DNA from 4 places in the Corynebacterium stationis genome. Region 1 is predicted to be linked to each of the others. Evidence: riboswitches for the same ligand, from Rfam matches in the RefSeq annotation. Region 1 holds a riboswitch; each other region holds the start of a gene.
The links. Region 1 has a riboswitch for thiamine pyrophosphate ahead of CSTAT_RS04380 (thiamine phosphate synthase). Riboswitches for the same ligand answer to the same signal wherever they lie in the genome.

Region 1 (7,511 bases):
AGTGCGCAACGCGGGGACCACGGTCTTGGTGCTAAAGCGGTCGGCAGCATCAGTATCTGGGTAAGAGCGCAAGCTGGCCAGACGCTGGCGGATGGTGCGATCCGGGGTGTGACCACCGGTGGATGCTTCGCTGCGGCGGCGACGGGTGTGGCCTTCGCGGTCGGCTCGTTCCATACGCAGCGCGCGGGTAAAGGAAAACATCACCAGATAAGCGACGATGGTTACCGGTAGTGCGAAAATCAGCGTTGCGTATTCCATGGTGACTACGCCACCTGCCATGAGCATGGCAATAGTTAATACTGCGGTGACTATGGCCCAGAAGATGCGCAACCATTTTGGTCCGTCTTCGCCAGGATCCGGAATGGAGGAGGAGAAGTTGGACATGACCATCGCACCGGAGTTGGCAGAAGTCAGGTAGAACAGCAGACCCGACAAGGTAGCCAGACCAACCAGCAGCATGGCGCCGGGGAACATTTCCAGCAAAGCGTACCAGCCCTGCTCAGGGCTTTCGAGCGCGAGGTCGGCGAACTCAGTGTTGTTTTTGAACACGGCCTCGAAGATTGCGGAGTTACCGAAGAGTGAGACCATAACCAGGTCGCACAGGACTGGGATGGTGATTGCGGCGATGACGAACTCACGTAGCGTGCGGCCGCGGGAAATGCGCGCGAGGAAAAGTCCCACGAAAGGACCCCAGGCCAGCCAAAAGGCCCAGAAGAACAGGGTGTTACCGGACATCCATTCAGCGCCGTCAAGTTGGTAGCCCATGGTTTCAGTTAAACGTTCTGGCAATGTCCAGAAGAAGCGGCCAACGTTTTCTACCAAGGTGTTGAGCAAGAATGCGGTCTGGCCAGTGACCAGGATGTAGAGCATCATCGCACCAGCAACCCACAGGTTGAGTTCGGAGATCAGGCGAATTCCTTTGTCCATGCCGGAGGTGCATGCAGCGATGGTGACCACCACGGCAACCAGCACCAGCGCGATTTGCAGGCCCAGCCCCTGCGGCAGGCCGAATAAAATGGAGATGCCCACATTAAGCAGAACCACGCCGATGCCCATGGAAGTGGCAACGCCCATCACGGTGCCGACCAGCACGATGATGTCTAGCACATCACCGGTGCGACCGCGTACACGCTTGCCCAGAAGTGGATACAGGGCGGCGCGGATGGAAAGGGGCATGCCCCATCGATAAGCGAAATAGCCCATCGCCATACCAAGAAGTGAGTACATGGCCCAGCCGCCCATGCCGTAGTGGAACATCGTCCAGATGACGGAATCCTGCAGGGCTTCAGGGCTGCGGGGCTCCGCGTTTGGTGGATCAACATAGTGGCTGATCGGGCCGCCGACGGAGTAAAAGAGCATGTCGATGCCCACGCCGGCCGCGAAGAGCATTGCTGCCCAGGTTAAAAGATTGTATTGAGGTCGGGAGTGGTCTGGTCCCATGCGAACCTTGCCCTCGGGGGAGATCGCCACCCAAATAACAAAGCCGATGACAACGGTAACAGTGACGACATAAATCCAACCGACGTTGACGCCAACCCAGCCCACGATAGTCTTCATCGTGCCGGCAGCGTTGTCAGGGGCGAAAATTGCCCAGATGGAGAAGGCAAGGATGATCAGTGAAGAGGTAACTAGAACTTGCCAGTTAACTTTGGAGCCATTGCGGTCAGCAATCGTGGGACCGTCTTTGAGCATTTCCGCACTGGTTTTGGGAGGACGCTTGTCTTCGCGATCTACCCCTACATTGCTGCGCTGGCTTCCGCCGAGTTTTTCCCTGTTCACTTGTGGTTTGGAACGTTCGTGCTCAGGGAGGCTTGGATCATAAGACTCAGCCATGCATACACACTCTCTTTCCATTATTCAGTATTGAGCTTTTATTGCCGGTGCCAAAATCCAACTCCCCCGTCAATTGACGAGGGAGTGGTGCACGGGCATGCGAGCTAAGACATGTTAACGCCATTGGCGATTAATCAGCAAAGATTAATAAGCTCTTCGCCAAAGTTAATTGATACTATTTTTCGGCCCTTATGTCCTGTATGCGGGGCATAACGGCGTGCTTTTTGGACTCTCAAGTTGGCATTTTGAACGTGAGTAAACTCACCTATCGGCGATTCGTTATTATTCACTTTTAACGTGTATAAGCTCTGCTTTTCGATGCCTACCATGCCGCCCCAGGTAGGGTTGAGGGCATGTCTGCATTAGAAAAGATTGTGCAATGGCCAGCTGACAATGTTGCTGGGGCTTTAATTACGCCTGCGGGGATTGAAACAGTAGGGGACACTGCTCGCGAATACGACATTAAATCTGTTACGAAGCCTGTCGTGGCCATGGGTATTATGCTCGCTGTCGAAGAAGGCGCGGTCGAGCTCGACCAGCCCGCGGGCCCTGAAGGATCGACGCTAAGGCACCTTCTGTCACATGCTTCCGGGGTGGACTTTGATTCCCGCGATGCCAAGCGCCCGGTTGAAGATCGTCGTATTTATTCTTCCGCTGGCTATGAATGGGCGGCGGATATTGTCGCCGACGCCACCGGCATGCCGTTTGAGGAGTACCTGCAGGAAGGTCTGCTGAAGCCGCTCGGGATGAACTCCACGCGCCTAGCGGGAAGTGCCGGGCACGGGCTTATCTCTAGTGTTGGTGACCTAGTGAAATTCGCATCTGAGGTGCTCAACCCTCGGATTATTCACGAGGATACTTTGGCCGAGATGCGCACCGTGCAATTTCCTGAGCTGCGCGGCATCGTGCCCGGCTACGGCATGCACCGTCCATGCCCGTGGGGATTGGGTTTTGAGATTCATGGCGAAAAGAACCCGCACTGGATGGGCGCAAACATGCCGGCCGATGCCGCCGGTCACTTCGGTATGAGTGGCACCTACCTGTGGGTTGCCGGTGATACGGCCATGGTCGCGCTCACTGACCGTGACTTCGGCGAATGGGCCAAACCGCTGTGGCAGGTAACCAACGAAGCGATCTGGGCTGAGATTCAAAGCTGAGATCAATGCCTGACAATTAGCTCCTGGTGAAAACCGTGGCGGTCAGGGTGACGGCAATCCTCAACCTGAACTTTAAGTTTAATAAGTGGGGGTTAAACCGGTTATTGAGGGTTGCCGGTGGGACGCAAGTGGGGCGACAATGCGTTAGAGCACGAAGTTATTCTAAGTGACTGATAGTAACTGATGTTGAGCACAAACAAGCTCAGTCTCGGCTGGTGTCGGGTGGTTTAAATTGCTTCTTCGCTGTGAACGTATATGAGCTCGTAGGGGAAGACGAAGCTCGTCTTGCGTCGTATTAACGCCGTGGTTTCCAAGGTGTCTGTTTTCAACGATCCGCAGACACAATAGGGCCTTAGGCGGCGGCGCCCTATTGCCGTAAGGAGATTCGGCACGTGTCAACAGCAACAGACTTTGCTCAGGCCAATTACATAACCCAGCATGACATGCATGCTGAAAACGCTTGGGCCTTCGCGGCACAATCGGCGCAGCCAGCTGGTGCTTCCAGCTCTGTGCTAGACACTTTGATCGCGGAGGGGAAGCGCGATCAGAGCATGGACGTGCAAACCGCGGTGTTGCGCGTCAGTGGCATGCCCACGCGCCTGCGCCCGGCAATTGAGCGCGCCATGGTGCAGTGCATTTCCACGCAGCCTGAGTACGTCGTCCCCGGCGATGATCCTTTGACCGCGCAGTGGTGCACGCGCTGGTACCGCGATACTGGTTTTGATGATGACCTAGCAACCCTGGCAGCATTTCCAGGCGTAGAGCTGCCTGCACCCCGCGCGGAAAAGTGCGTGGGCTGCCGCCAGGTAATCACCGGCACGGCGCATGAGCTGCGCGCGCTTAATAGCGTTGTGGCTACCTTGGCCGAAGAATTCGGGTTTAGCGCGCGCGTGGATGCGGCCTAAGCGAAGGGATCGAAAATGCGGTCTGGCAAATCAGCGACTGAATCCAGTACGCGCGTCGGGCGGAAAGGGTAGCGGGAGATAGCCGCATCATTCATGATGCCCGTGCGCACCAAAATCGTGCGCATGCCAGCTTCAAGCCCGGCCTTGACGTCGGTGTCCATGCGATCACCTATCATCACGGTGTTTTCGGAGTGCACGCCAATATTATTTAACGCCGAGCGCATCATCACCGGATTTGGTTTGCCCACGTAATAAGGCTCGCGGTTGGTCGCCGCAGTAATCAGAGCAGCGACAGAACCGGTGGCCGGCAAGATACCTTCCGGGGCAGGGCCTGTGACATCTGGGTTGGTTGCAATAAAGCGCGCACCATTGCGAATAAGGTTAATCGCGGTGGTTATGGCCTCAAAAGAGTAGGTCCGCGTTTCGCCTAAGACTACAAACTCAGGATCGTTATCCGTAAGAATCCAGCCTTCCTCGTGCAGCGCAGTCGTCAGTCCGGACTCGCCGATGACAAAGGCAGTGCGGCCGGTGGATTGCTGGGATAGGAACTTCGCCGTCGCCAACGCAGAGGTCCAGATTTTCTCCGGCGCAATATCTAAGCCCTGCGACTTCAACCGCGCGGAGAGGTCTCGCGCGGTCGCCATGGAGTTATTGGTCAGCACCATGAACTTAATGTCATTGTCTTTTAAGGTCTGCAGGAATTTATCTGCACCGGGAACCATCTCACCTTCTTTGATGAGCACGCCGTCCATGTCAGAAAGGTAAGAAATCATTGGTGTGCCTCCACAAATTTGGCTACATCGTCAAGCGTTTCAAGCGCTTGTGCATCGGATTCTTCAAAAACTACGCCCAAACGATCTTCGGCCCGCACGGCAAATTCGATCATATTCAATGAGGTCAAACCCACATCAGCCAAGCGGCGGTCAGGAAGAAGCTCTTCCGTGTCTTCTCCGGTAATCTCGGAAATGAGCGCCAGATATTCTGGTACCCCGGATTTAGCGGTGGAGGCTTGCGGCTGGCCTTGCAGGTGAGCGCGTAATTGAGCACTGAGGTCATTGGACATGGCTTCAAGTCTAGCTTCTACAATGGATGTCCATATGTATCAACGAAATAGGATTGCGGCGGGGTTTCGCGGGCAGCGCCGGAAAAACCGTTCCGCGCAGCGCCTTGTGTATCAGCGATTGCATGATCATGAAACATCACCTGGGCTGCGAAATCTTGATGCCACTGGGGAAGTGGACAATGATGGTGTAGATATCGCATGGTTTGAGGTGGGCAATCCCGATGCCGATGTCACGGTGGTTTTTATCCACGGATATTGCCTCTCCTCGGAGGCGTGGTGTGACCAGGTAGAGCATCTGCGTCCTCGTAGCGACGTTCGCAGTTTGCTTGTCGATGTCCGCGGTCACGGACTTTCTTCTCGCGTCGCGGCGAAATCCTGCACCATTGATGGTGCGGCCGATGACGTGCTCGCTGTGATTTTAGAGCGATTGCCGAAAAACGGCGGGCGCATCGTGGTAGTGGGGCATTCTTTGGGCGGGATGATCGCGCTGAATCTGATTCGCCGTGCTCCTGAGGATATTTTTGAGCGTATTTTCGGCGCTTTGCTGATTTCGACGTCGATGCGTCGGTTCTCCGATAAAGGTGTAACCCGCATCTTGCAATCTAAGCTCGCGAAGTCGTTATATTCAGCCATCGATCGCGTGCCGGATAAATTCAACCGCATTCGTTTTGCAGCCGCGCAAGTTATAGCTCCCACCATCGCCGCGCTAGTTGCGGGCTTTCCACAAATGGAGCGTTTGCAATTCCACGCCGCCATGTTGCTGGACACACCTTTGGCGAGCTTCGTCGGTTATTTTGATGACTTGACTGAGCATGAAGAATTCGCTGCTCAAGACTGTTTACAAAAAATTCGAGGGCAAGCGGTGATTGGTTCCATGGATATCGTCACGCCCATGAGTCAGTCAGAGCTTATCAGCGAGAAGTGGGGCAACGGCGATCTCAAAGTTATTGAGGGATCTGGTCACATGGTGATTTTGGAAGAACCGGGGCAAATCTCGCAGGCTTTAGACGAAGTGCTTGCCGAAGTCTCGCCCCGGCTTCCCTAGGAATTTCCTTAGGCCTTGTTGACAAAACTAGTTTCTCGCGCTTGACTGGTTTCCAATACCTCAACGGGTGCCCAATGCATTGGGCTGAGATGAACGCTGACGCAGCGTTGGACCGTTTGAACCTGTCTGGTTAACACCGTCGAAGGAAGCGAGGACATCGGTGAACTATCCTGCCCACCTTGATTTACGCTGCTATGTAGTTACTGGTTCAGGCACAGACGATGACATTGTGGCAACTGCTGCTAGGGCCGCCGCGGGTGGCGCTGGAGTCATCCAAGTCCGGTCCAAACCGATTACTGCCGCGCGCCTTTTGGGCTTGGCGGAAAAAGTAGCATTGGCGGTCGCCGAGGTAAACCCTGATGCAAAGACACTTATCGATGACCGCGTCGACACCGCTGCTATTTTAATGCGCCGCGGGATTCCCATTTACGGCGTGCACGTTGGCCAAGAAGATATCCCAGTTGCAGCAGTACGCGAGCTGCTTGGACCCGATGCGATTATCGGGCTGACCACGGGAACAGCAGACCTTATTCGGCAAGCCAATGCCTATGCGGACATCCTCGATTATGTCGGCGCTGGGCCTTTCCGTCCCACGCCGACCAAAGACTCGGGGCGCAAACCTATTGGGCTTTCCGGCTACCCGGAATTGGTGGAACTTTCACAGCTGCCGATCGTTGCCATTGGCGACGTCCAGCCGACAGATGTGCGTGACCTTGCAGCGACAGGTATCTCGGGAGTGGCCATGGTGCGTGCTTTTAGCGAAGCACATAAAACCGGCTCGGCCACGCAAGTTGCCGAGCAAGTAATTGCCGATTTCAAGGTTGGAGCGCAAGCAATGGGGGTGCGAGCGTGAGCCGGCACGCGGTAGTGATCGGCGGCGGCATCATTGGGCTTGCGACCTGCTTTGAATTCCAAGAAGCAGGTTTTGAGGTCACGCTCATTGACCCCGATCCGATTTCCGGAGCCACGCATCACGCCGGCGGCATGCTGGCTCCCACGGCGGAGGTGCAGTACCAGCAGCATGAGCTCGTGCCGCTCATGCGCGAGTCTGCCCAGCTGTACCCAGACTTAATCCGACGCGTTGGCCAGCACACCGATTTGCCGACCGGTTATCGCACCGAAGGCACGCTGCTTATCGGTGCCGATAGAGCAGACGGGCAACATCTCACTGAGCTCATCGAATATATGAAAGCAGCGGACCTGGACATTGAGCCGCTGACTACTCGCCACGCACGGCAGCTCGAGCCAGGACTATCGCCACGCATTGTGAAAGTTGCTGCTATCGACGGGGACCACCAACTTGACCCGCGTCTCTTTGCGCGCGCTCTTTATGACGCAGTGCTTTCTCGCGGCGCACAGCACATTCGCGAGGCCGTTGAAACCATCACACCGCAGGCCGTGGGACTGACATCGGGCAAGCGCGTTGCGGTGGAATCCACGGGCGTCGTTGTCCTAGCCGCTGGTTTAGGGGCTGCAAAAATCACGGGCTGGTTCGATGGAGAGCATCC
Region 2 (7,511 bases), 250 kb from region 1:
AGGAACGTAGCTTTGTGGCTTGCTTGCGTGGCTTAGGACCCGGCTTGAGAGGCTCCCGCAGCCATTTGTACATTGTCCAACGGCCTGGGTAGCCCAGATTGCGGATCGTTTCCACGACAGATTTGGTTCGTCGATACTCCGCGACAGCCTTCTTGCGTTCTTCTAGGGTGTAGGAACGGTTCACTAGGAAAACCTTTCAGGATTCCGTCCGCATCCCCAAGCGTTCGGTAACTACGGCTCGTCCTTGCCGGAGATGATGTTCTGGACGGATTCCTTTGCTGAGAATCCTGGCTGGCAGGGTACTTGGACCGTCTTCTACTGGGCATGGACTATTTGCTGGTCACCATTTGTCGGTATGTTCATCGCGCGCATCTCGCGTGGCCGTACCGTGCGTGAATTCATCGGCGGCGTACTAGCGTTGCCAACTGTTTTCGTGGTCATCTGGTTTTCTATCTTCGGCCGCGCGGCGATTGAGATGGAACTATCTGACCCCGGGGTTCTTACTGGACCGGTGGTCGAAGACGGCGATACTCCTGTCGCACTATTCGCGCTTTTGGAGCAGTACCCGATTTACGCCATCTCTGGTTCTTTGGCAATCTTTGTCATCGTAATTTTCTTCGTTACCTCGATCGACTCCGCAGCCCTTGTCATAGACTCATTTGCCACCGGTGAAGAAAATAAGTCCCCCGTGTTCTACCGCATCGGTTGGGCTATTGCTGTTGGCGCGGTGACCGCTGCGCTGCTGTTTATCAACGACACTGGTATCGAAGCCATACAAGAAGTCGTCATTATTGTCGCACTGCCGTTCTTCATCATGATGTTTTGCATGATGTACTCACTGCTGAAAGGCATGGGGGATGATTATGCGGCAGAGCGTCGCATCGCCACGCGTCACTGGGAGAAGACAGATAGCCCCGAAAAACTTGAAGAACATGAATCCCGTCCTGCCCCTGGTTTCGATGCTGACGGTAACGAGCTAGGTGTACCTGAATTTGCCTATGACGAAGAAGGACGTTTCCATATTCCAGGCCATGTGGTGGTTGACGGCGATGTTTATCTCGGCGGCGACGTCGACAATGAATATGAACCGGAAACCCCGCCTGAAGGTCCAGGAAACGAGGCAAAGGCCTAACAAAGTTTAAAGCTTTGCGCGTATTATCTTTGGAATAGATTCTTGCCTTAAAGCGGTCAGGTGCATTGGATAGGCGGCCGCTTTAACCGCGGCAAGCTTATGGAAAATCCAGGATAAATTTGCTGCCCAAGTGCGATTCCCATCTGAGATGGACTCCGCGCTTGGGCAGTTGCCGTTTTACTGGGAAAGGCAAGTATCCGGTAGCTAAGACCGCTACTGTCGCTGCCTTGTTGCTCACTGTTGCTAGAAGGAATGAAAGAGCATTTCTGCGAACTAAAATTCTGCTTCTCGTGGGGTGTGGAAATGACATCACAGACAACGGCGCTAACACACGTTGCATCCCGGTAATCCTCATGTGCTCATCTTGCGCAAGCGTTCCCGTATAAGGAGCGCCGAGCGCCGCATACTGCCGGTCATTGACCTATCCGTTTTAGTTCCTGGCTTGTCACAATGGTGATGACGTGAGTCGCTGCTTCATGGTGTTCCGTCTTAGCCAAACTAAAACCTTGTACGTGGGGAGAAGGGCTTAAAATTTAAGACTTTTAATTTTTAATTCATAGCCGCTGAACAGTCGCTTTCTACCGAGAATGAAATTAATTGCTTGTCGGGCTTGAAATTACGTGATAGAGATAAAGAGTCCATGCGGGTGCCACTAAAAGTGGCTGAGATCGGGCTAGTGAAGTCCGAGACCGTTGAACCTGATCCGGTTAATGCCGGCGTAGGAAATAGGAGACTTCATTGTCTGATCGTAATGTAAATTTGCCGACCCCTTTGAACGCGACCAACGAGGCTCAGGGTGCGCAGACATCCGAACAACATCCAGCTCACAGCCTGTCGTGGCTCGAAGATGTTGAACACGGAATCAGAGTGCCAGTAACCGCAATTGCCCAATCTGATTCCCCAGATGGCACGCCGAATGAACCGTTGAAGGTCTACCGGACCATGGGTCCTGGCAGCGTTCCGGAACAAGGCCTTGCGCCTTGGCGCGCCGAGTGGATAGCCGCATTTGGCGACACGGAAACCTATGAAGCTCGTGGTGCACGCCTCGAAGATGATGGCCGCACCGCTGTACGCCGTGGCGCGCCGTCCCAGCAGTGGCAGGGAAGCAAGCCGGTGCCCCTGCGCGCGAAATCCGGTAAACGGGTAACCCAGATGCACTACGCGCGTAAGGGTGAGATAACGCCGGAAATGCGTTATGTGGCGCTGCGTGAAAACGTCGACGTGGAGCTCGTTCGCAGCGAGGTCGCCGCGGGCCGGGCGATCATCCCTGCGAATATCAACCATCCCGAATCGGAGCCGATGATCATCGGTAAGCAATTTTTGGTGAAGATCAACGCCAATATCGGCAACTCTGCCGTTACCAGTTCCATTGACGAAGAAGTCGCCAAGCTGGAATGGGCGTCGAAGTGGGGCGCGGATACCCTCATGGATTTGTCGACCGGAAATGACATTCACACCACGCGCGAGTGGATTCTGCGCAATTCACCCATTCCGATTGGCACAGTCCCGATTTACCAGGCATTGGAGAAAGTCGATGGCGACGCCAATGCGCTGACCTGGGAGATCTACCGGGACACCGTTATTGAACAGTGCGAGCAGGGCGTTGATTACATGACCGTCCACGCGGGCGTGTTGCTGCGGTATGTGCCGCTCACCGCCGACCGAGTTACAGGCATTGTCTCCCGGGGTGGCTCGATTATGGCCGGTTGGTGCCTCGCTCACCACGAAGAAAACTTCCTGTACACCCACTTTGATGAGCTGTGCGAGATTTTCGCCGCTTATGACGTGGCATTTTCGCTTGGCGATGGCCTCCGTCCCGGCTCCATTGCCGATGCCAACGACGCCGCGCAGTTTGCCGAACTAGACACCCTGGCTGAGCTGACCCAGCGCGCGTGGGAATATGACGTACAGGTGATGGTCGAAGGGCCAGGGCATATTCCGCTGCACAAGGTTCGCGAAAACGTCGAGCGGCAACAAGAACTCTGCAAAGGCGCACCTTTTTATACGCTGGGCCCGCTGGTAACAGATATCGCGCCGGGCTATGACCACATCACCTCCGCTATCGGCGCAACCGAAATCGCACGCTATGGCACCGCGATGCTGTGCTATGTCACCCCGAAAGAACACTTAGGTCTTCCCAACAGGGATGACGTAAAGACCGGCGTGATTACCTATAAAATCGCAGCGCACGCAGCAGATGTTGCCAAGGGGCATCCCGGTGCCACCGCGCGTGATGATGCCCTGTCCAAGGCACGCTTTGAATTCCGGTGGAATGACCAGTTCTCGCTTGGTCTGGACCCGGTAACAGCCCAGGAATATCACGATGAAACTTTGCCGGCAGAACCAGCAAAGACCGCACACTTTTGTTCAATGTGCGGTCCGAAGTTCTGCTCAATGAGGATATCGCAAGATATCCGCGACACCTATGGCAGCGCCGAGGCCCAAGCTGCTATTGCTGGCATGCAGCAAAAGAGCCAGGAATTCCTCAACGCGGGAGGGCAAGTCTACCTGCCACAGCCGACCATCGGTGCCCCAAAGTAATCAGCTGACTAACAAGCTGGCTTTTAGACCACCTTGTGGGTCAGGTTTGCTGGACGGGTGTAGGTGTTGACCACAGGGGACCACTGGATTGCGTCATCGACAATCTTTTCTAGGGTCTCACGGTCAGCATCGCCGTCAACATCAACGTTGACCTGGACATCGGAAACACCTGGGCGCTTATCATCGCTCAAGTCGCCAACGCCCCAGACAGGGGAGACGTCAATGTTGGATTCGATATCGATGTCGATCTTGGTCAGGGTAACGCCACGGTGGGTAGCGATTGCCTGGATGCCCACGGAGATGCAAGCTGCTAGGCCGGCCTGGGCGATTTCGGTTGGGTTCGGCGCGGAGTCATCGCCAAGCAAAGCTGGTGGCTCAGACACCAAAACTGGCTTCAGGTCGCGAACCTGGGTGTAATTGCGGAAGTGTCCATCAGCCTCGGTGTGAGTCTTGATGACCTTCTTGCCGCCTTCTGGGGTATCGATATTCTTCTGACGCAACGACGCCAGCTTGTCGGCATCGATAGCCTCGAGTGGTTCGCCGGCCTTGTGATTAGGGGTGAGATCAGACATTAAAAATTCTCCTTCTTTCGTGGAATGTTTCCCACAATACGCGCCTTGAATGTAAATCGCTAGACAGCTTGGTTCATTTTATTCACACCGAGCGTTATATTAAATGCGCTCGTGGCGGCCTTGTCGGCTTCTTGAATAAACCAGGAGTCGGTCCCTGGCAGTGGTGGGGAAATAGTGGTGTCCGGGTACTGCGCGTGCGCGGGGATACCGACCATGTGTAGGCGTGGGTCTTCGTGGCCTTCGGCATCAAGCACGCGGCGCGACTGCGGATGTTGTGCGACTGATGCGGTCGGCAATTCCGTGCCATCTTCGGCGATATCGCTAAAGGCAACGACGCGCTTTTTCTCTACTAAGTCCTTCATGAAGGAATCCACCGGCATCTTGCGGATATCTGGCTTGTGCACCCAGGCGTCGAAAAGCGTGGTGCCGCGATAGCGCACGCCGCCGGAATAGGGTGAGCTCATGGTCCATTCACCGGTAGTACGGTCGGTATCGAGCAGCGGATAGCCACCGATGAACTTCACGACGCCTGCCTCCACGAGCGCCATGAGCTGACGCGTGCGGAAGATTGGTGGGCCGGAGCACGCCAGTTGCGCCAGCGCAATGGCCTTATCAAACATGTGGTGGCGCGATTCCACGGTGTATCGCCCTTCCGCCCCCAGCACCTGGGAGGGCTTGCGGGAAAAGCCCAAAGACCACAGGGCAGCACGCACTGGGCTATCTTGTCCCTGCTCGGCATCGCGCAGGTCTTCTTCCAGGCGCTGCATCACATACGCGGTGAGCTCTTGCGTGTTATCGAAGTTGGCTGGCAAAAGATGCATCCAGCGCAGCAGTGAAAAACGCTTGGTGGTGTACTTTTCGATGACCTCATCCATCGCGCTGACGCCATTAAAGACCACACTGGCATCAACCTCAGCGTCATCGATAGCCTGCACAATGGTGTCCAAGTCGGCCTTGAGTGCTTGTGGTTCTACGCGGGCCAAAGTTTTGACGTATGCGTGGTAAGCATCGCGCAGGACCGCTGGCCAGACCTCCACGTCATAGTCGATAGAGCGACGACCCTTACGATCGGAAAGATCCGCAACAACCTTCTTTAAACGGGGAATCTCCGCTGCTGGTGGCAATCCACCATCATCAGACTGTGGCATAAACGGGTAACCGCGCCTGGAGCTCGCGTAATACGTTGGCTCTTTACCGGTGGCAATATAACGCAGCCCACTGGCCGCATCTGGGTCCTCGACAAACTGCCCACCGCGTTCTTGCGTGGTCAAAATCAAAATATCGAAAAAGCCCATCCCTAAGCCGCGGGAGAGTACCTTTTCATTGTCCTTGATGGAACTAACATCCTGCTCAATTGGGTTATTTGCCCGAATCCAGTTGAGGCCTGGATGAGTGTCCAAAGTTTCTTTGATCCACTTTTCCTGCGCGGCTAGGCCCTGTTCTTGCCAACCTGTAACTGCAATGGTTGCCGAAGCTTCGACAGTTTCACCGTTATCTAAAGTGATGATGTCATAATTATCAGCTTCTTCGATGCTGGTGGCACGGGCCTTGTGGCTACGTACAGTGACCCACGACGGAATATCTTGCAGAACAGACTGATAAAACCACACTAAGTAATAGCCGTACAGCGCGCGTAGGGGATAAGACTCCGGGCGGAGTTCTTCTAATTCTTCGCGGCTAAAGCGCTCCCAAAGGCCATCGTCAAGCGGATGCTGTGTGACGTAATCCCGCTTTGCGCGGGTTACCTCCTCCTCGTGGCCTAAGTGCAGGCGCACCCACTCATAAATGGTGGGGCCTTCCACCACCGGCGCCTCCACCGTCGCGCCGGGCTCCGAAAAGAGTGTCATGCCGTGTGCGAAAGTATTCATGCACAGCGCCTTGGTCTGCGTGGTATCCCAAATCCGGCCACCGCCATGCTGTGCGTCATCAATTAAATGTAGATGGAATTCTTGCGGCGGGTTTTCCACCACATTAAAGTGCGCAACAAGCCGCTCCAGCGTCGATACGCCGCGCGGCCCTAATCCGATGAGCGCAATGGAAGGCGAAATAGTTGGCATAAAAGTTTCATCCCTAAGATTCATAGACCATAAAGTCTGTCGTTTCTTCCGTCGACTATACCAACCTGTCTACTAAAATTAGTAAGAGCGGTTCATAAGTAATTCTTCTTTGACTATTTGACCGCCAGCTAGGCGCCTGACCACCAGCTCCGGTCTGCAGCAAAATCCGGAATTTCATTCAGAATGGCCAAGAATATAAATGGCCACTAGCAGAGCTTGTTGAATTAAAACTTCGAATAGCGCAGCAGTTCCTATTCTCTAGGTAGGAGAGTGCCGCTGATTGCGCGGTGCGACATTGTAAGCCTCTCGCCAGATTCGGGTGTACTAAGCGGCAAAACTATTGACTGTCTTGGGTTAGGGATTGGAGGTACCAGAATGCCTGCCGCCCCTTATCGGCCCGAACGGCCTATTTTCGCGATTCTTAATGATATAGCCGCAGGTGGGCGAAGCTCTTCTCCGCATATGAGGAGGCCTAGATTTTCACAATCGATACGAAAATAACAAGTTGTCCCAATCTGATTTACAGCGGGCGTGGATACAAGGGTGTGAAGCTAGCCCTGAAAGTAGGCAATCGCGAAGCTGGCGCCTAAAGTAGCTCCCTGTGTTCACCGTCGCAGCAGTCATTGTCGTAGCCATCCTCATCGGCGCTTTCTTCCAGCGAATTACAGGCCTTGGGGTAGGGCTGGTTGGTGGTCCGGTTCTATCTATCTTTCTGGGGCCGGTTGCTGGCATCACCATGGTTAACGGGCTATCGATTATCAACGCAGTTAACAATGCTTGGGCGGTGCGTAAGCAGACGGACTGGCGCAAGTTCCGACTCATTTCGGGAGCGTTGGTGGCGGGATCTTTGCCGGCTGTGGCCGTAATTTTCTTTCTTGAGGGGCCGTGGCTGCTGGTGGCTATCGGTGCGTTTGTGCTGCTGGCGCTGGGTATCTCTCTTTTTCCGGCCGATAAATTTAACGTGTCGCCGGATGCCAAAGGCCCACTTTTGGCATTCGGTGCAGTCGGTGGATTTATGTCAACCATCGCGGGTATTGCAGGACCCTCTCTTACGGTGTATTCGCGTATTACTGGATGGGACTATCGGGAATTTGTGGCGACGCTGCATCCCGTTCTGGTTGTCGCGAATACCGTTTCTTTCCTGTTGAAGCTCGTCTTACTTGGCGGGGTCGATTTCACCGGTACTCCGCTGTGGCTGTGGGTGCTTGC
Region 3 (7,511 bases), 820 kb from region 1:
TGTCATTATTTTTCTCCTGTGATGGGGTGGGCGTAGGCAGCATCAAAAAATGCGAGCTCGATTTCTACTGCGCGGTGAAAGAAGTCTTCCGCAACAGCGCGCCGGGCTGGGCCGACGCGGTCGAGTTCTGCGCGTAAGAACGCGATGCGCTCGTGGAATTCAGGAAAATCATGCAGTCGAATCCATTCCGCGTGCACGAAGTTCTTCGGCAGCGGGCGCGCACCGCGGGTCGCCCAGTCGAGGTACAACCATTCCGCAACCAGCAACACCGCGACGATTGCTACGTAATCGCGGGTTTCCGCAGCCTCACGCATCAACGCGCAAAACGCGGTGGTCGGCTCGGTATTCGGGATTTCTTCGCGCTGCTTGTCGCTCACGCCCAATGCTTTAAAGGCGTCGAGGAAATAAGTATTTTCATCGCCGGCTATCTCGCCAATAAATTGCGCAAACCGCAGCCGTGGTTCAAGCGCATCCGCCGTGCTTACCGATGCCCCCAGCAACACCAAGAAACTATCCAAAAAGCGGTAGTCCTGCACCAAGTAGCTGGCCATGACAGAGTCGTCGATGGTGCCATCGAAAAGCTCCTGCACAAAGCGGTGAGAAACTGCCTTCTCCCACGTGGTGTGGTTTTGCTCGCGCAAAAGGTCCGTAAATCGTTGAGTGCTCATCGTTGTGTTCCTTGCAATTGCAAAGGCGCGTTATTCCATAGCGCGTGGAAGTGATGGACGGGGCCGTGGCCTGCACCGACGTCCAATTCATCCGCGTGGCGCAGCGCGTGCGTGAGATAGTCTTTGGCGCGGCGCACCGCTTCTTCGTATCCGTGTTGGGGTAAAAGCGCTGCTATCGCGGCCGATAATGTGCACCCAGTGCCGTGGTCATTGACAGTGTCCACGCGCGGTGCGGTCAGCTCCACGGTGTGCTCGCCGGCATCACCGCCGGTGAGGATATCGGTGCTTTCCGCACCGCTTAAATGCCCGCCTTTGAGCAGCACCCACTTTGCGCCCAAAGCGCGCAGATCGTTTAAGGACTCACGCATTTCTGCCAAGCTGCCCATCTCTACCTCGCGGCCCAGCAACACCGATGCCTCCGGCAGATTCGGCGTAATCAGCGTTGCCCGCGGCACGAGACGCTCCCGAATCGCGTCGACATCATCCTGGTTGAGCAGATGATCGCCACTTTTAGCGACCATCACCGGATCCAAGACCACCGGGCACTGCGCGTATTTATCCAGTGACTGCGTGATCGCTTCGGCGATTCCAGCATTGGCCACCATGCCGATTTTCACTGCATCGACGCGGACATCCTCAAAGACCGCGGCGATTTGTTCGGCCACGAATTCAGGTTCCATCGCGACGATGCTTCCCACCCCGCGCGTATTTTGCGCAACCACTGCGGTGACCACGCTCATCCCATATGCGCCGTTGGCAGAAAATGCTTTTAAGTCTGCTTGAATCCCCGCGCCACCGGTGGGATCTGTGCCAGCAATGGTTAATACGTTCGGTATCAACGCTTGTCTCCGTTTCATCACTCATATCGAGTTCGAAGAAGCGAAGCGTGCTGCAATAGATACAGGTATCCCTGCATATACTGCCTGCGTCGTTTACCGACATTCCTCCGCGAGTCCGAACTCGATCAGGTTCTCGGGTTTAATCTCAGCCCTTCCGGGCACCCCGTGTCTGGCGCCCACGCTAGCACAGAATGTCCTGGCAAGAAACGACTTTAAGAAAATACGCTGAGCGCGTAGAGGATGAAGACGAATAGGTGTGCTCCGCCGTGAATCGCGGTGACTTTCTGGGAGTTAAACGTTGCGATGCTCAAAGCCAGGCTGATTCCTAGTAGCAGCAGGTTGGTGGGGTTTTCGGCGAGGGTAACGGTTTGCCCAGTAAGCAGACCGATGATGAGCACGACCGGCAGAGTGAGGCCAACACAGGAGACGAGCGCGCCGTGGGCGAGGTTAACCACGCGTTGTCCTTCGCCACCCCAGGCAGCGCGGACGGTGGTGATTGCTTCGGGCAAAAAGACAATCATTGCGATGATGATGCCGGAAAGCGCGATGGGAGCGCCGAGGCGGTTAAGGCCGTCATCGAGAAGCGATGCCATATCGTGAGAGAGCATCACGATGGGGATTACCGTGATGAGCAAAACCAGCGCGCGGGTGAAGATCTCGCCTTTGTGCTCGCGGAAAATTGCGGCGATTCCGGGGTTGTTGGAAGCAACGACGTCCTTGTCTGTTTCCGTGAAGTCGGCATGCTGGGCGCCGGTTTGGCGGTAGAGAAAGAATCCGTAGAGGATGACTGTCAAGGTCACGATGGTGATGGCCTGCGCGGAATTGTATGCGCCATCGGTGCCGATGACAGCTGGAAAGGCGAAGGCGGTGGCGATGAGTACGACGAGCATGGATAAGTATGCGGAAATACCGGTGCGGTTGACCTGCAGGTTGCTATGACGCATGCCGCCGACGAGAAGTGCCAGGCCGATGACCAGGTTGAGGACAATCATGACCGTGGCCATGACGGAATCACGCGCGATGGTGTGGTGATCGCCTGGGCCGAGCATAACCGCGGAGATGAGAATGACTTCAATGCCGACAATTGAAAGGGTCAGCACCAGGGTGCCGTAGGGATCACCAAGCCGGTGCGCGAGATGTTCAGCTTGGGTGACAACCCCGCCGGAACACACGATGATCACGCCCACGATGAGCGCAAGAAGGGTGAAGACGAGGGGCATCGATAAGCTGCCCGCGAGAAAACCTGATGCCAGTGATAGTAGTGCGACCGCAACCCAGCCCAATACAATTCGGGCGATGACAGATCCGGTGAGAACGCCGCGCAGGGCAGTAGAGGCTGACATGGACGAAGACTCCTTTAAGTGCAGGGTCGTCCCAGCTCTAGCTTTGACTGTGCAGGCCGTCCTGCCAGCGTGTTCTAACCAGCAGCCTAGCACGCCCGGCCGATACGGCAAGCTGGAGCCAACTATGCGATGAAGGAATTGATTCGTAATCAGTTTGGATGCCAAGTCTGCCTATCTCTTGAAGGTTAAATTAGCCAAGATCACGTGCGGCGATAAGCTCGTTTTCTACTGCTTGGTGGCGCTGTGGCTGTGATAAAACCGATTTCTACAAGATGTCGAAGGGCGGCGCGTACGGTGCTTATTGGCCGATCGGTAAGGTCGCTAACTTGTTGAGCTGAGAGTTCTTCAGTATTAGATACTGCATCGAATACGTCTTGTTGGGCGGGGGTTAGGTGAGCTCCCGCACTTGAGAGGGTGTACACCCCTTGGCTCGATTCAATTAACGAACCTTGTTGAGCAAGCTTATCGAGCATGATCTGAAGCTCACCACTGTCGCCGCCTGTCTGCCGTTTGAGATCTTTAGCTGTGACGGCCCCCAAGTCTTTTGCCAAAACAAGTGCGGCACCTTCAGCGATTGAGAATTCATCTCCAAGTCGTTCCTTAACCCAGGATGCGACTTCTCCGTCTGCGAGGCCGAATCGCTGCAGAATGACTGTCACTCGAGCAATATCTACCTTAAAAGTCGGCCTGGGAAGACCGACAGATTTCATGGTGTTGATCATGGTCAAGATCCCTCCACCATTACTTTCGGCAAGTACCCCGTCGTATTCGTGGGACAGTGGGACATCTTGAAGTAGCCTGGCTAATGTCGAATTCCGCGGGATTTGTTGTCCATCATCGAGGTTCTCGGTAGTTTTGCCGCCAGGCAATCCTCCAGGGCTGCTGATTTCTACGCGGTCTAAAAAGATATCGACACTGATATTTTGGTCTCGGAATGGTGCGGAGTAGTCACGATGCATCACTGCATTAGCTAATGCCTCGCGTAATACGGTCTCAGGTATTTCTAAGACATCCTTTCCGAGGCTTCCTTCAATCACCCTTCTTGTTCGAAGGTTTCGACGAATTGCTGCGATTGCATCTAAAACTTGGGTGGCTACGTTGCTTTCACAAAGGACTCGGTCCACGAAACGAGTGTTTTCTCCTGCTGGTGCTTTTTCTTTTCCGGGGTGGACCGCCACATCAATAAATAATTGAGGAAAGAATTGTTGAGGATATTCTCCTAACGCCATTAGTCCTGCAAGGGTAAGTTCGCCGTCTTGAGTAACTATGGATTTCTGCTTGATCCACTTATTGGTTTCATCAAAATCCAGCCGAGAATGTTGGCGCTTCAGCCGAGACTCCATGGCTTTAGTGAGTGAGGTATCTAGGTCATTGATATCAGTACCTGGGACATGTTCTCTGTCGGAAGCGTGCTTGTCGAATCGGTGTTGGAGTTCGTAGACTTCAAGGGCGCTAAGTCGTTGATCCGCGTCGCCAACTCTTTTAAAGCTTCCGTTCGATACTCCCTTTGATTTTACGAAGCATGGGCCATTAACAGTTAACGGAGAAATGGTGACTACGACGCATAGTTGTGTGTCAACTTTTAACAGCTCGACGGAATAGTCTGGGACTGGTTCCACGCGAATTGCGTGCTGGTCGCTGGTATTTAGACCGCTGCGGATACGGTCCTCAACGTCCTTGGCATTGAATCCTGGAGCTGGAGTGAACGATGGTTCTTCTAAACCCAGTACGATGATTCCGCCATTACTGTTAGCGAAAGCGCTTACCGTTTCCCAGAAACTTTTTGATTCACTCTTATGCGCCCATGCCTTTACTTCTATCAAAGCGTCATCTCTGCCGAGGGTACGGAGGCGGGCAAGGTGGGAATCTAGTTCAGATTGTTTCATGGGGACCTCACTGTCGCTCAAAGACTATTAAGCCTCACTGTATACAGTGAGACCGTCATTTTCTATAGTGAGGGCGTCACTTTATATAGTGAGACCGTCGTTTTATATAGTGAGGGCCTCATTTTCTGCAGTGTGGGCGTAACTTTATATAGTGAGAGCCCATTTTTATGTAATGAAGCTCTTTTTGGACAGCGGAAGACGTATTAGTGTGGGGCACACTGAATGCTTGATTCCTATGCGTGCTCGTTGAGAGGAAATGATGACTGATACCGCCACGGTTAAGGAGCAACGCCGGCCCACGGCTTCGCTGAAGCGGTTAGCCACTGTAGAAGCTATTTTTGGCTACATCATGGTGCCGTTTTATGTGGTCTTGCAGTACGTTTTCCCAAAGCCGCGGGAGAAAAACGACCGTCAGCAAGGGGTAATTAAAGGTTTCATTGCCACGTGGGTGAAGTCGATTGGTATCGCGGTTAGTGCAGGAGCACTACTTGGCGCGGTGGAGTGGGTATTGGCCAAACTGCTTGGTCGCAGGCTTCTCGATGGCATCCCCGCCGTCCTGACCGGAATCGGCATTCCGGCACTGGTCGGGGGCTGGTTGATTGATAAGCGCAATCGCCTGCGCGGCGCGATGATTGCGGCGGTGGCAACGCTGCCGCGCATCGTGGTTTCTGAAAGTTGGGTCCGCGATAAATCGAGTGATGAGGAATTCGATAAGGAAATGAACACCGCGCGGGATCGCCTGTACGCAGTGCTTAACGATGCCTACTGATCCAAGCGCCAGTGGCCTTAGCGATGGCAATCAGTTCGTGAGCCAGCCTGGGCGGACGACGGTGTCCTGACCAGATTGCTGTGAGCGGGCGCGTGATCTTGTCGCCTTCTAAAGGCACTTGCAGGAGATTGCCATTGGCGAGCTGATCGCGCACGGCCAGTTCGCTCATTACTGCGGGGCCGGCACCGGAAGCTACTGCGACGCGCACGGCTGCAATGCTGTTGAGCACCTGGGCTGGTGTAGCAACATTCAAGCCAGCCAGATGGTCTTGCAGGGCTTCAAAGGTTCCGGAGCCTGGTTCTCTTACAACAAGTGGTGTTTCAGCCAGCTCTTGCAGGCTGATTCGCCCGGTTCGCAAAGCCCAGTGGTGGTGCGGGGCAATCACCACAAAAAGCTCGTCTTCCTGGACAATGTGAGCATTAAGCTGCACCGGTACATGTGGCGTTTCGATGAAACCTACATGGAAATGCCCATGCCGAACCTGTGAGATAACTTCTGCTGAATTCACCACGGAAATAGCAACCTGGACATCGGGGTATCGTTCGCGCAGCGCGGCAATCCACACTGGCAAGAGTGTCTCCGCGATGGTCAAGCTGGCGCCGACGCTGAGCGTCTTTTGCGATTCGTCGTGGTTCTCCGCGACCCAAGATTGAAAATCACGAGCAGCATCCAGGACTTCACGCGCATGCGCAGCGAGCGAAAGCCCGAAAGGCGTAGGCACTGAGCCGCTGGGACGACGATCCAGCAAATGAGTTTGCATCGTTGCCTCAAGCTCGGCAATCGCGCGGCTTGCATTGGGCTGCGCCATTCCGACGCTACGTGCTGCGGCGCCGAGGCTGCCGCTATCTACTACTGCCACGAATAATTCCAGGGTGCGGAGGTTGGGCCAGCAGTCCTGAGCAGGAGTCATATCAGTAGTATATGCCCGGATGTGGATTTGCCGTCTACCGCAAATCACGTTGCGCGGTGAGACTTTAAAGCATGTCTACCGGAATTTTGGCACTTGCTTCAAATGAAGTTCAACCGCGCGCACGTGCAATCAAAGCTTATGCGCCCGGACTGCTGCTGTGTCTAGGCGGCGCTGCGGTCGCGATGATTTTCAGTTCTTTTATACCGGGGCTTCGCGCGATGATCGTGGCGATTATCGCCGGGATCGCACTAACGAACATGACAAAACTTCCCAGCACGTTTTCGCCAGGAATCCAAGTAGCAGCTAAGACTTTGCTGCGGTGGGGAATCGTGTTCTTAGGGCTCAAACTGGTTATCGCAGATGTTCGCAGCCTCGGGCTGCCGATGCTTCTGGTTATCGTCTGCATTGTTTCCGGCGGAATCATCGGCACGCTGCTTATCGGCCGCCTGCTAAAGATGAAGCCTGCGCAGGTATTACTGATCGCCTGCGGATTTTCCATCTGCGGCGCGGCGGCCGTCGCGGGTGTCAGAGGCGCAAGCGATGCGGAAGAAGAAGACGTAGTAATCGCCGTCGCGTTGGTGGTGATATTTGGAACCATCATGATTCCGACCATCCCGTTTCTCGGTGCCCTTGCCGGTCTAGCCCCGGAGACGATGGGAATGTGGGCCGGTGGATCCATTCACGAGGTTGCGCAAGTCGTTGCCGCCGGAGGCGCAATAGGCGGAAGTGCTCTAGAAATAGCCGTCGTGGTTAAACTTGCACGCGTTCTAATGCTGGCTCCAGTCGTATTCATTCTGAGCCTCGTAAAACGTCGTCGAAGTAGCGGCGTGCAGATTACGGGCCATGAGAAGCGCCCACCAATAGTCCCGCTGTTTATCATCGGTTTCTTATCGATGGTTCTTCTTCGCTCCACCGTTGACCTTCCCGAGCCCGTCCTCGCCACCGGCGACTTTTTACAAACAATTCTGCTTGCAACCGCGATGTTTGCTCTCGGGTGCGGGGTGAAAATCCAAAGTTTGTTGCACGTTGGCGTGCGACCTTTCGTCCTTGCCTTTGCGTCAACAGTGCTCGTCGCAACCATCGCATTTGTAGGCAT
Region 4 (7,511 bases), 460 kb from region 1:
TAGCTTCGACCGGCAGAAATCCACTGGGCACGCCCTCAGACTGCGTCGCTGGGTCAATGGTGGTGTTAATAATCAGTGTCATGGAGTTGGGATCAGCCACTAAGACTTTCCTAGCCACACCTTTCAAATGCTTTTGCCACACGATTTAAGCTAGAACTTTATCTAATCCATGTTAGCGGATTGACTGCTTTTGTCCGGATTTACGCTTTCTATTTTACAAGCATTTCTACAAGCCCAAAAAGCGCCAGGAGCCTGACACGACAGAAATTATCACCGGCAAGCTCGCGAGTAGCACTCCGATGGCCATGATTATCCAGTCCCTACGCACGAGCTTCGATTCCCGCGCCCAGGTACGCGGCGAAGTAGTGACGGGCTTGCCAAATCCGCGGGCTTCCATGGCCGTAGCTAGTTTCCCACCGCGGCGCAGGGCAAGCACCAATAGCCCAAAAGTCATGGTCACCAGATGGCTGATGCGCCCGCGGTCAGCAAGTCCCCGCGCACGACGAGCTTGCCCCATTGCTTGCCAATCATCTTTGAACAGGGTCAGCATGCGCACGCCGGCTACCGCACCGATGACGAAGCGGGCGGGAAGTTTCAGGATTTGCGCCAGGGCGTCGCCTAATTCCGTCGGGTCGATATCTCGCGCCAGCACAATCACCGGCAATGCGACAGCAAGCACACGCAACATCATCGCCACCGCTAGTTCGATGGAATTATCGGTCACCGTGGCCAGGAAGAAGGAGAAATACTCCCTCCCACCTTCTTGGGCATAGAGCAGCATCGATATCCCCGATATCGGCGCGATGATTATCAGCGGCCAAGACATTTTGAGTAGACGCCACCAGCTCACCCGGCACAACGGCGCGCATAGTAAGGTAATCACAAGAGAGACGGCCGCGCTCACCCAGTCCACAGACAACAGCAGCGGTGTCGTCACCAAGATAATGACCGCCAACCGCGTCAACGGGTTCACACCGGTTAAAACATTAGGCATGCGCGCTCACCACCAGGTGGGCATCGGCCAAAGCATTGATAAATAGTTCATCGTGGGTAATCGATGCGACAGTAATGCCCTCATCAACCAGTTCGCGAATCATAAAGACCAGTTCTTTAAAAGTTTCCGGGTCTTGGCCGAAAGTCGGCTCGTCTAAAAGGACAACACTCGGTGCGGTGACCAAAGCAGTGGCCACAGATAGTCGGCGCTTTTCGCCGCCAGACAAGGTAAAGGGGTTGGCTTCAACCAAAGACTCCAGCCGCAGGCGTTGCAAGAGCTTGTCGATGCGCTCTTCTACTCCCTGGTTAGATCCCCTTACTAGGGATCCGACCACTTTGGGCCCCACCCGCATTTCTTCGATCACGCTGCGGGCGACGAATTGGTGCTCAGGGTTTTGAAACACAAAGCCGATGCGCTGCGCCAGCTGAACAGAGCTCCACGCGTGTGGGTTTTTTGCCAAGCCGCGGCGAATCTCTTCGGAATAGCCCAACTTCCCCGCTACCGGAGAAATCAACCCTGCCATCGTCATCAACCAGGTAGTTTTGCCAGAACCGTTGGCGCCAGTGATCACCGTCGATGCACCCTGCGGAATGGCCAGCGTGCGGGCCGGACCAAAACGGGTGGCAAGGTTATGCGACCACAGCGCTGCCGGAGCATCGGCAGGTACTGGCGATGCCGTGGGCAACCCGGTAATGCGCCGTGCGGCGACAGCTGGAGCCACTTCCCCGTCGTAGATAAGCTTTCCGTGTTCTAAAACAATGGCGCGGTTTAACACGTGTTCCCACTGCGTATAGTTGTGCTCAATGACAATGAGAGTTGCGCCGGTTTCTTTAACCACGTGGTCAACGGCTGCGACAACATCGGCTGCACCTTGCGGGTCAAGGTTGGCTGTGGGTTCATCGAGCAAAATCACCTCGGCTCCCATGGCGATTACGCCTGCCAGCGCAAGGCGCTGTTTTTGTCCGCCGGAGAGCCGCGCGGTGGGATGTTCAAGGCTTAGATCTAAGCCGACCATTTCCAATGCTTGATGCACACGACGCCAGATTTCCTCGCGTGGAAGGCCGAGATTTTCGCAGCCGAAAGCCACGTCATCGCCAACGCGCGAGGCAATAACCTGAGAGTCCGGGTCTTGCAAAACCAAACCCACTGCGGCGGCGTTGATGGTGAGCTCGCCACGCAGGGTACCTTCATCATCCCCGCCGAGTACTCCGGCCAGTGCTGAAAGCAGCGTCGATTTGCCCGAGCCGGAATCACCAGCGAGCAAGATTCGTTCACCGCGTTCGACGCGGATATCAATATCGGAAATAGCTGGGGTGCGGCGACCAGCGTGCTGCCACGTGGTACCGCGCAATAAGATTTGTGACATTACAGCGCGCGCTGTTCCCGTCCCACAGCAAAGCGATCCAGGGCCCCGGTTTTCGCTAAAGCTTTAACCGTAAAGTAGCTCAAGGCACCGGCCAAGATAGCTCCCGAGACGACGAGACAAGCCAGGTAGATCAGGTTAAATTCCAACGACTTGGCGATATTTGCTGAGGTGAAAAGCTCCAGCACAAATGCACCAAGCGCGGCACCAATGCCGCCGAGCATGGCGACCATCAGGCTAAAGCGGCGGTAGAGGAAGATTGCGAAGACAATCTCTACGCCTAAGCCTTGGGCAAGACCAGAGTAAAGAGTTTCTGGTCCCCACTGGGAACCAAATACCGCGGAGACAGTCGCCGCTAGAGTTTCTACATAAATCGCTGCGCCGGGTTTACGGATAACCAACGCGCCGATTACACCACCGGCAAGCCAAATGCCAGTGGCAATGCCACCGAGGCCCGGGGTGAGCGCATCCATCGCCATGAACCAGGCGTATCCCACCGAGTTCCAAAAGACGAAGACCAGCCCGCAGGCAACTGCGAGGATGGAGGCAACGATGATATCTACCACTCGCCAGTTTAAAGAGCGAGCAGGGTTAACTTGAGTAACCACTTCTTTATCCTTTCGCCGGCATTATCCGGTTCAAGTTCGACGGTTTCCCAGCGCCTGCGCCAAGGTCTCAGCCCGCACTTTGCTTGCGAGCACCCGTAAATGAATATGATGCCCTTCAATACCTACCAGAGCCCGTATAACCTGCGCAAATAACAAAGCAGCGCCCGCGCTACCGAAAATCAATCAGTAGCGCGGGCGCTGCGGTGTTAAACAGCTGAAGCCGTTGAACACGGGAGTTGGACTAGAAGGTGAAGTCCTCATCCAGTGGGACGGAAGCGCCGGTGAATTCACCGAAGCCGTCGTCACCGTAGATGGAATCGCCGTAAGTCGGAATCGAGTAAGCCGCATTGCGTGCTGCCTCGGTTGGCTTGACGGAGATGTTGCGGTAACGCGAGATACCAGTACCAGCTGGGATCAGCTTACCAATGATGACGTTCTCCTTCAGGCCGATGAGCTTATCGGAGCGCTTGTTGATAGCGGCATCGGTAAGCACGCGGGTGGTCTCCTGGAAGGACGCCGCAGACAGCCAAGACTCGGTAGCCAAGGAAGCCTTGGTAATACCCATAATCTCAGAACGCAGCTGAGCTGGTTCCTTGCCCTCTGCCTGCATACCAGCATTGATCTGGCGAGCCTCAGAAAGGTCAACCAGAGTACCTGGCAGCAGATCGGTGTTACCAGCATCGATAACGGTACCGCGACGCAGCATCTGACGGATGATGATCTCGATGTGCTTGTCGTGGATGGCTACACCCTGGGCGCGGTAAACAGCCTGAACCTCGTCGATGAGGTGCTTTTCCACACCACGGCGGCCGAGAACCTCAAGCACGTCGTGTGGGTCAGCAGCACCGCGCATCAGACGCAGACCGGTGGTGACGTGGTCACCGTCGCGCAGGGAGCGCTCGATCATTGCGTTCGGGTTGGATTCCATCGGACGACGAACCTGAGCCAGGCCCTGACGCTTCGACAGCTTCTCGTAGACCACGTTATCCGAGCCGTCATCTGGGGTAATCGTCAAAGTCCAGAAGTTACCTTCATCGGACAAAGAGATCGTGCCGTCGACGGATGCAATTGGTGCACGGTTCTTCGGGTTACGTGCCTCAAACAGTTCCTGAACACGTGGCAGACCACCGGTAATATCGCCACCGACACCACCCTGGTGGAAGGTACGCATGGTCAGCTGGGTACCAGGCTCACCAATGGACTGAGCAGCAACAATACCGACGGCTTCGCCGATATCAACCAAGTTGCCAGAAGCCATGGACTTGCCGTAGCACTTCGCACAAACACCAGCTGGCGTCTGACAAGTCAGTACGGAACGTACCTTAACTTCGGTGATGCCAGCGTTAACCAGCTTCTCCGTCAGTTCCTCAGTCAGGTCCGAGCCAGCTTCAGCAACAACGTTGCCTTCAGCATCCTTGACGTCGGTTGCAACAACGCGGCCAGATGCTGAGGTCTCCCACAGCTCGTGAACAGCGTAGGTGCCTTCTGCAATTTCCTCACCGATTGGGACGCGAACGCCCTGACGGGTGCCACAGTCGTCTTCGCGAACGATGACATCCTGCGCAACGTCAACCAGACGACGGGTCAGGTAGCCCGAGTCAGCGGTACGCAGAGCGGTATCCGCCAGACCCTTACGGGAACCGTGGGAGTTGTTGAAGTACTCCAGAACCGACAGACCTTCACGGAAGGAGGTCTTAATCGGACGGGTGATGTAGTCACCCTTGGAGTTCACAACCATGCCCTTCATGCCGGCCAGGGTCCAGATCTGACGCATGTTACCTGCTGCACCAGACTTAACGATCATCGGAATTGGGTTGTCATCTGGGTACAGTGCCTCAACCGCGTTACCCACGGAGTCGGTTGCATTCTTCCACAGCTCAACCAGACGGTCGTAGCGCTCACGCTCAGTCAGCGCACCCTGATCCCAGTACTTGCGCTCGATGCGTTCTGCTTCCTTCTCGTAAGACTCAAGCATGTCGGTCTTATTTGGAAGAACCAGAACGTCGTGCATGGTAATGGTGACACAAGAACGGGTTGCCCAGTAGAAACCGGCATCCTTCATCTTGTCCAGTACCTGTGCAACGGTGATCATTGGGTACTTGATTGCCAGGTCGTTAATGACGTCACCAAGCAGGACAATGTCCTTGGAGCCGCCCTTACGGACCATTACACCTTCAAGGTAGGGGTAGTTCCATGGCAGGAGCTCATTGAACATGATGCGTCCCAGGGTGGTCTCAGCCATCCAGGATTCGCCCTTGGTCCAGCCATCTGGGAACTGCGCTGCCTCAATTGCTTCGGTTGGACGCAGGTGATCAATACGAACCTTGATCGGTGCCTGCAGACCAAGTACGCCACGGTCATAAGCCATGATCGCTTCAGCGTAGGACGAGTACACGCCCTGCGCTGGGCCATTATCATCAGCTGGTGCGTAGCGGCCATTGCCACCGATTTCATCCTCGCCCTTGTTCATGGTGAGGAAGTACAAACCGGTAACCATGTCCAGACGTGGCATAGCCAGTGGCTTACCGGATGCTGGGGACAAAATATTGTTCGAGGACAACATCAGCACGCGAGCTTCAGCCTGTGCTTCTGCGGACAGTGGTAGGTGGACTGCCATTTGGTCGCCGTCGAAGTCGGCGTTGAAAGCTTCACAAGCCAGTGGGTGCAGCTGAATAGCCTTACCTTCAACCAGCTTTGGCTCGAATGCCTGGATACCAAGACGGTGCAGGGTTGGTGCACGGTTCAGAAGTACTGGGTGCTCGGAAATAGCTTCTTCCAGAACGTCCCATACCTCTGGACGCTGACGCTCAACCATGCGCTTTGCAGACTTAATGTTCTGCGCATAGTCGTTTTCAACCAGACGTTTCATAACGAATGGCTTGAACAGCTCCAGTGCCATCAGCTTTGGAAGACCACACTCGTGCAGCTTCAGCTGAGGACCAACAATAATTACCGAACGACCGGAGTAGTCAACACGCTTACCCAGCAGGTTCTGACGGAAACGACCCTGCTTACCCTTGAGCAAGTCGCTCAAGGACTTCAGTGGACGGCTACCTGGGCCAGCAACTGGGCGGCCACGACGACCGTTGTCGAACAGCGCGTCAACAGATTCCTGCAGCATGCGCTTCTCGTTATTCACGATGATCTCAGGCGCGCCGAGATCGATCATGCGCTTCAGACGGTTGTTGCGGTTGATAACGCGACGGTACAGGTCATTCAAGTCGGAGGTCGCGAAACGGCCACCGTCAAGCTGAACCATTGGGCGCAGCTCTGGTGGGATCACTGGGATCGCATCCAAAACCATGCCAGCTGGATCGTTGCCCGAACGCTGGAATGCTGCGACAACCTTCAAACGCTTCAGCGCGCGCATTTTCTTCTGACCCTTGCCATTGTTGATGACATCACGCAGTTCCTCCGCCTCTGCATCGAGGTCGAAGTTGCGGATCAGGGTCTGAATAGCTTCTGCACCCATGCCGCCCGTGAAGTAATCTTCGTAGCGGTCAACCAGCTCTTCGTAGATGGTCTCATCAATGATCATCTGCTTTGGAGCCAGCTTGTTGAAGGTGTTCCAGATTTCGTCGAGGCGTGCAACTTCGCGCTCACCGCGTTCACGAATGTGCTGCATTTCCTTATCAGCAGCATTCTGAACCTTGCGGCGAGCATCAGCCTTAGCGCCTTCTGCTTCTAGAGCAGCCAGGTCGTCTTCCAGCTTGGATGCACGCTCTGCAATTTCAGCATTGACGTCATCTTCTACGTCCTTCTTCTCCAAGAGCATTTCGCCCTCAAGAGTCGACAGGTCGTTGTGGCGAGCCTCGTCATCAACAGAGGTGATGATGTTAGCTGCGAAGTAGATGATGCGCTCCAGGTCCTTTGGAGCCAGGTCCAACAGGTAGCCCAAACGGGATGGGACACCCTTGAAGTACCAGATGTGGGTCACTGGAGCAGCAAGCTCAATGTGGCCCATGCGTTCACGACGAACCTTGGACTTGGTGACCTCAACGCCACAGCGCTCACAAATGATGCCCTTGTAGCGGACACGCTTGTACTTACCACACTGGCACTCCCAGTCACGGGTAGGGCCGAAGATACGCTCACAGAAAAGGCCGTCCTTTTCTGGCTTCAAGGTGCGGTAGTTAATGGTCTCAGGCTTCTTAACCTCGCCCTTAGACCAACGGCGAATGTCGTCGGCGGTGGCCAGTCCAATACGAAGCTCGTCGAAGAGATTTACGTCGAACACGTAACGTCTCCCTTTCATCCTCCTAAGACGGAGGAAGTTGATTGGCTTTTAGTTCTTAATAACGTTTCGTCCGTTCCCGGTGCTTTCACACCGAGAACGCATAGCACTAGTTAAGCGATATCTGCGGAAGAGCCCTCATCACGGGACAAGTTAATGCCCATGGAAGAACCAGATTCCATATCGTCATCATCAGAGCCGGAAAGTTCCATTGGGGTGCCGTCTGCGGAAAGAACTTCCACGTTCAGACACAGGGACTGCAGCTCCTTGAGCAACACCTTGAAGGACTCAGGAATACCTGGATCCGGAATG

Region 2: linked by a shared signal. The riboswitch ahead of thiC (phosphomethylpyrimidine synthase ThiC) and the one ahead of CSTAT_RS04380 (thiamine phosphate synthase) in region 1 are both predicted to bind thiamine pyrophosphate.
Region 3: linked by a shared signal. The riboswitch ahead of thiD (bifunctional hydroxymethylpyrimidine kinase/phosphomethylpyrimidine kinase) and the one ahead of CSTAT_RS04380 (thiamine phosphate synthase) in region 1 are both predicted to bind thiamine pyrophosphate.
Region 4: linked by a shared signal. The riboswitch ahead of CSTAT_RS02320 (ECF transporter S component) and the one ahead of CSTAT_RS04380 (thiamine phosphate synthase) in region 1 are both predicted to bind thiamine pyrophosphate.

Annotation. Positions count from the first base shown of each region.
Region 1 is NZ_CP009251.1:925,752-933,262, forward strand. It holds gene betT (choline BCCT transporter BetT) at 1-1,833, opposite strand, end outside; gene CSTAT_RS04355 (serine hydrolase domain-containing protein) at 2,187-2,990, shown strand; gene CSTAT_RS04360 (hypothetical protein) at 3,383-3,895, shown strand; gene CSTAT_RS04365 (HAD-IIA family hydrolase) at 3,892-4,668, opposite strand; gene CSTAT_RS04370 (acyl carrier protein) at 4,665-4,958, opposite strand; gene CSTAT_RS04375 (alpha/beta fold hydrolase) at 4,993-6,003, shown strand; TPP riboswitch at 6,057-6,169, shown strand; gene CSTAT_RS04380 (thiamine phosphate synthase) at 6,164-6,856, shown strand; gene thiO (glycine oxidase ThiO) at 6,853-7,511, shown strand, end outside.
Region 2 is NZ_CP009251.1:677,356-684,866, forward strand. It holds gene CSTAT_RS03310 (IS3 family transposase) at 1-184, opposite strand, end outside; partial or broken gene CSTAT_RS03315 (BCCT family transporter) at 218-1,132, shown strand; TPP riboswitch at 1,765-1,874, shown strand; gene thiC (phosphomethylpyrimidine synthase ThiC) at 1,904-3,673, shown strand; gene CSTAT_RS03325 (OsmC family protein) at 3,697-4,245, opposite strand; gene CSTAT_RS03330 (FAD/NAD(P)-binding protein) at 4,305-6,302, opposite strand; gene CSTAT_RS03335 (sulfite exporter TauE/SafE family protein) at 6,904-7,511, shown strand, end outside.
Region 3 is NZ_CP009251.1:107,972-115,482, forward strand. It holds gene tenA (thiaminase II) at 1-6, opposite strand, end outside; gene CSTAT_RS00570 (TenA family protein) at 6-668, opposite strand; gene thiD (bifunctional hydroxymethylpyrimidine kinase/phosphomethylpyrimidine kinase) at 665-1,525, opposite strand; TPP riboswitch at 1,593-1,683, opposite strand; gene CSTAT_RS00580 (calcium:cation antiporter) at 1,720-2,850, opposite strand; gene CSTAT_RS00585 (ATP-binding protein) at 3,051-4,736, opposite strand; gene CSTAT_RS00590 (hypothetical protein) at 4,993-5,505, shown strand; gene CSTAT_RS00595 (LysR family transcriptional regulator) at 5,489-6,415, opposite strand; gene CSTAT_RS00600 (YeiH family protein) at 6,487-7,511, shown strand, end outside.
Region 4 is NZ_CP009251.1:470,221-477,731, reverse strand. It holds gene CSTAT_RS02335 (nucleoside/nucleotide kinase family protein) at 1-100, opposite strand, end outside; gene CSTAT_RS02330 (energy-coupling factor transporter transmembrane component T family protein) at 227-994, opposite strand; gene CSTAT_RS02325 (ABC transporter ATP-binding protein) at 987-2,360, opposite strand; gene CSTAT_RS02320 (ECF transporter S component) at 2,360-2,965, opposite strand; TPP riboswitch at 2,956-3,072, opposite strand; gene CSTAT_RS02315 (DNA-directed RNA polymerase subunit beta') at 3,207-7,202, opposite strand; gene rpoB (DNA-directed RNA polymerase subunit beta) at 7,313-7,511, opposite strand, start outside.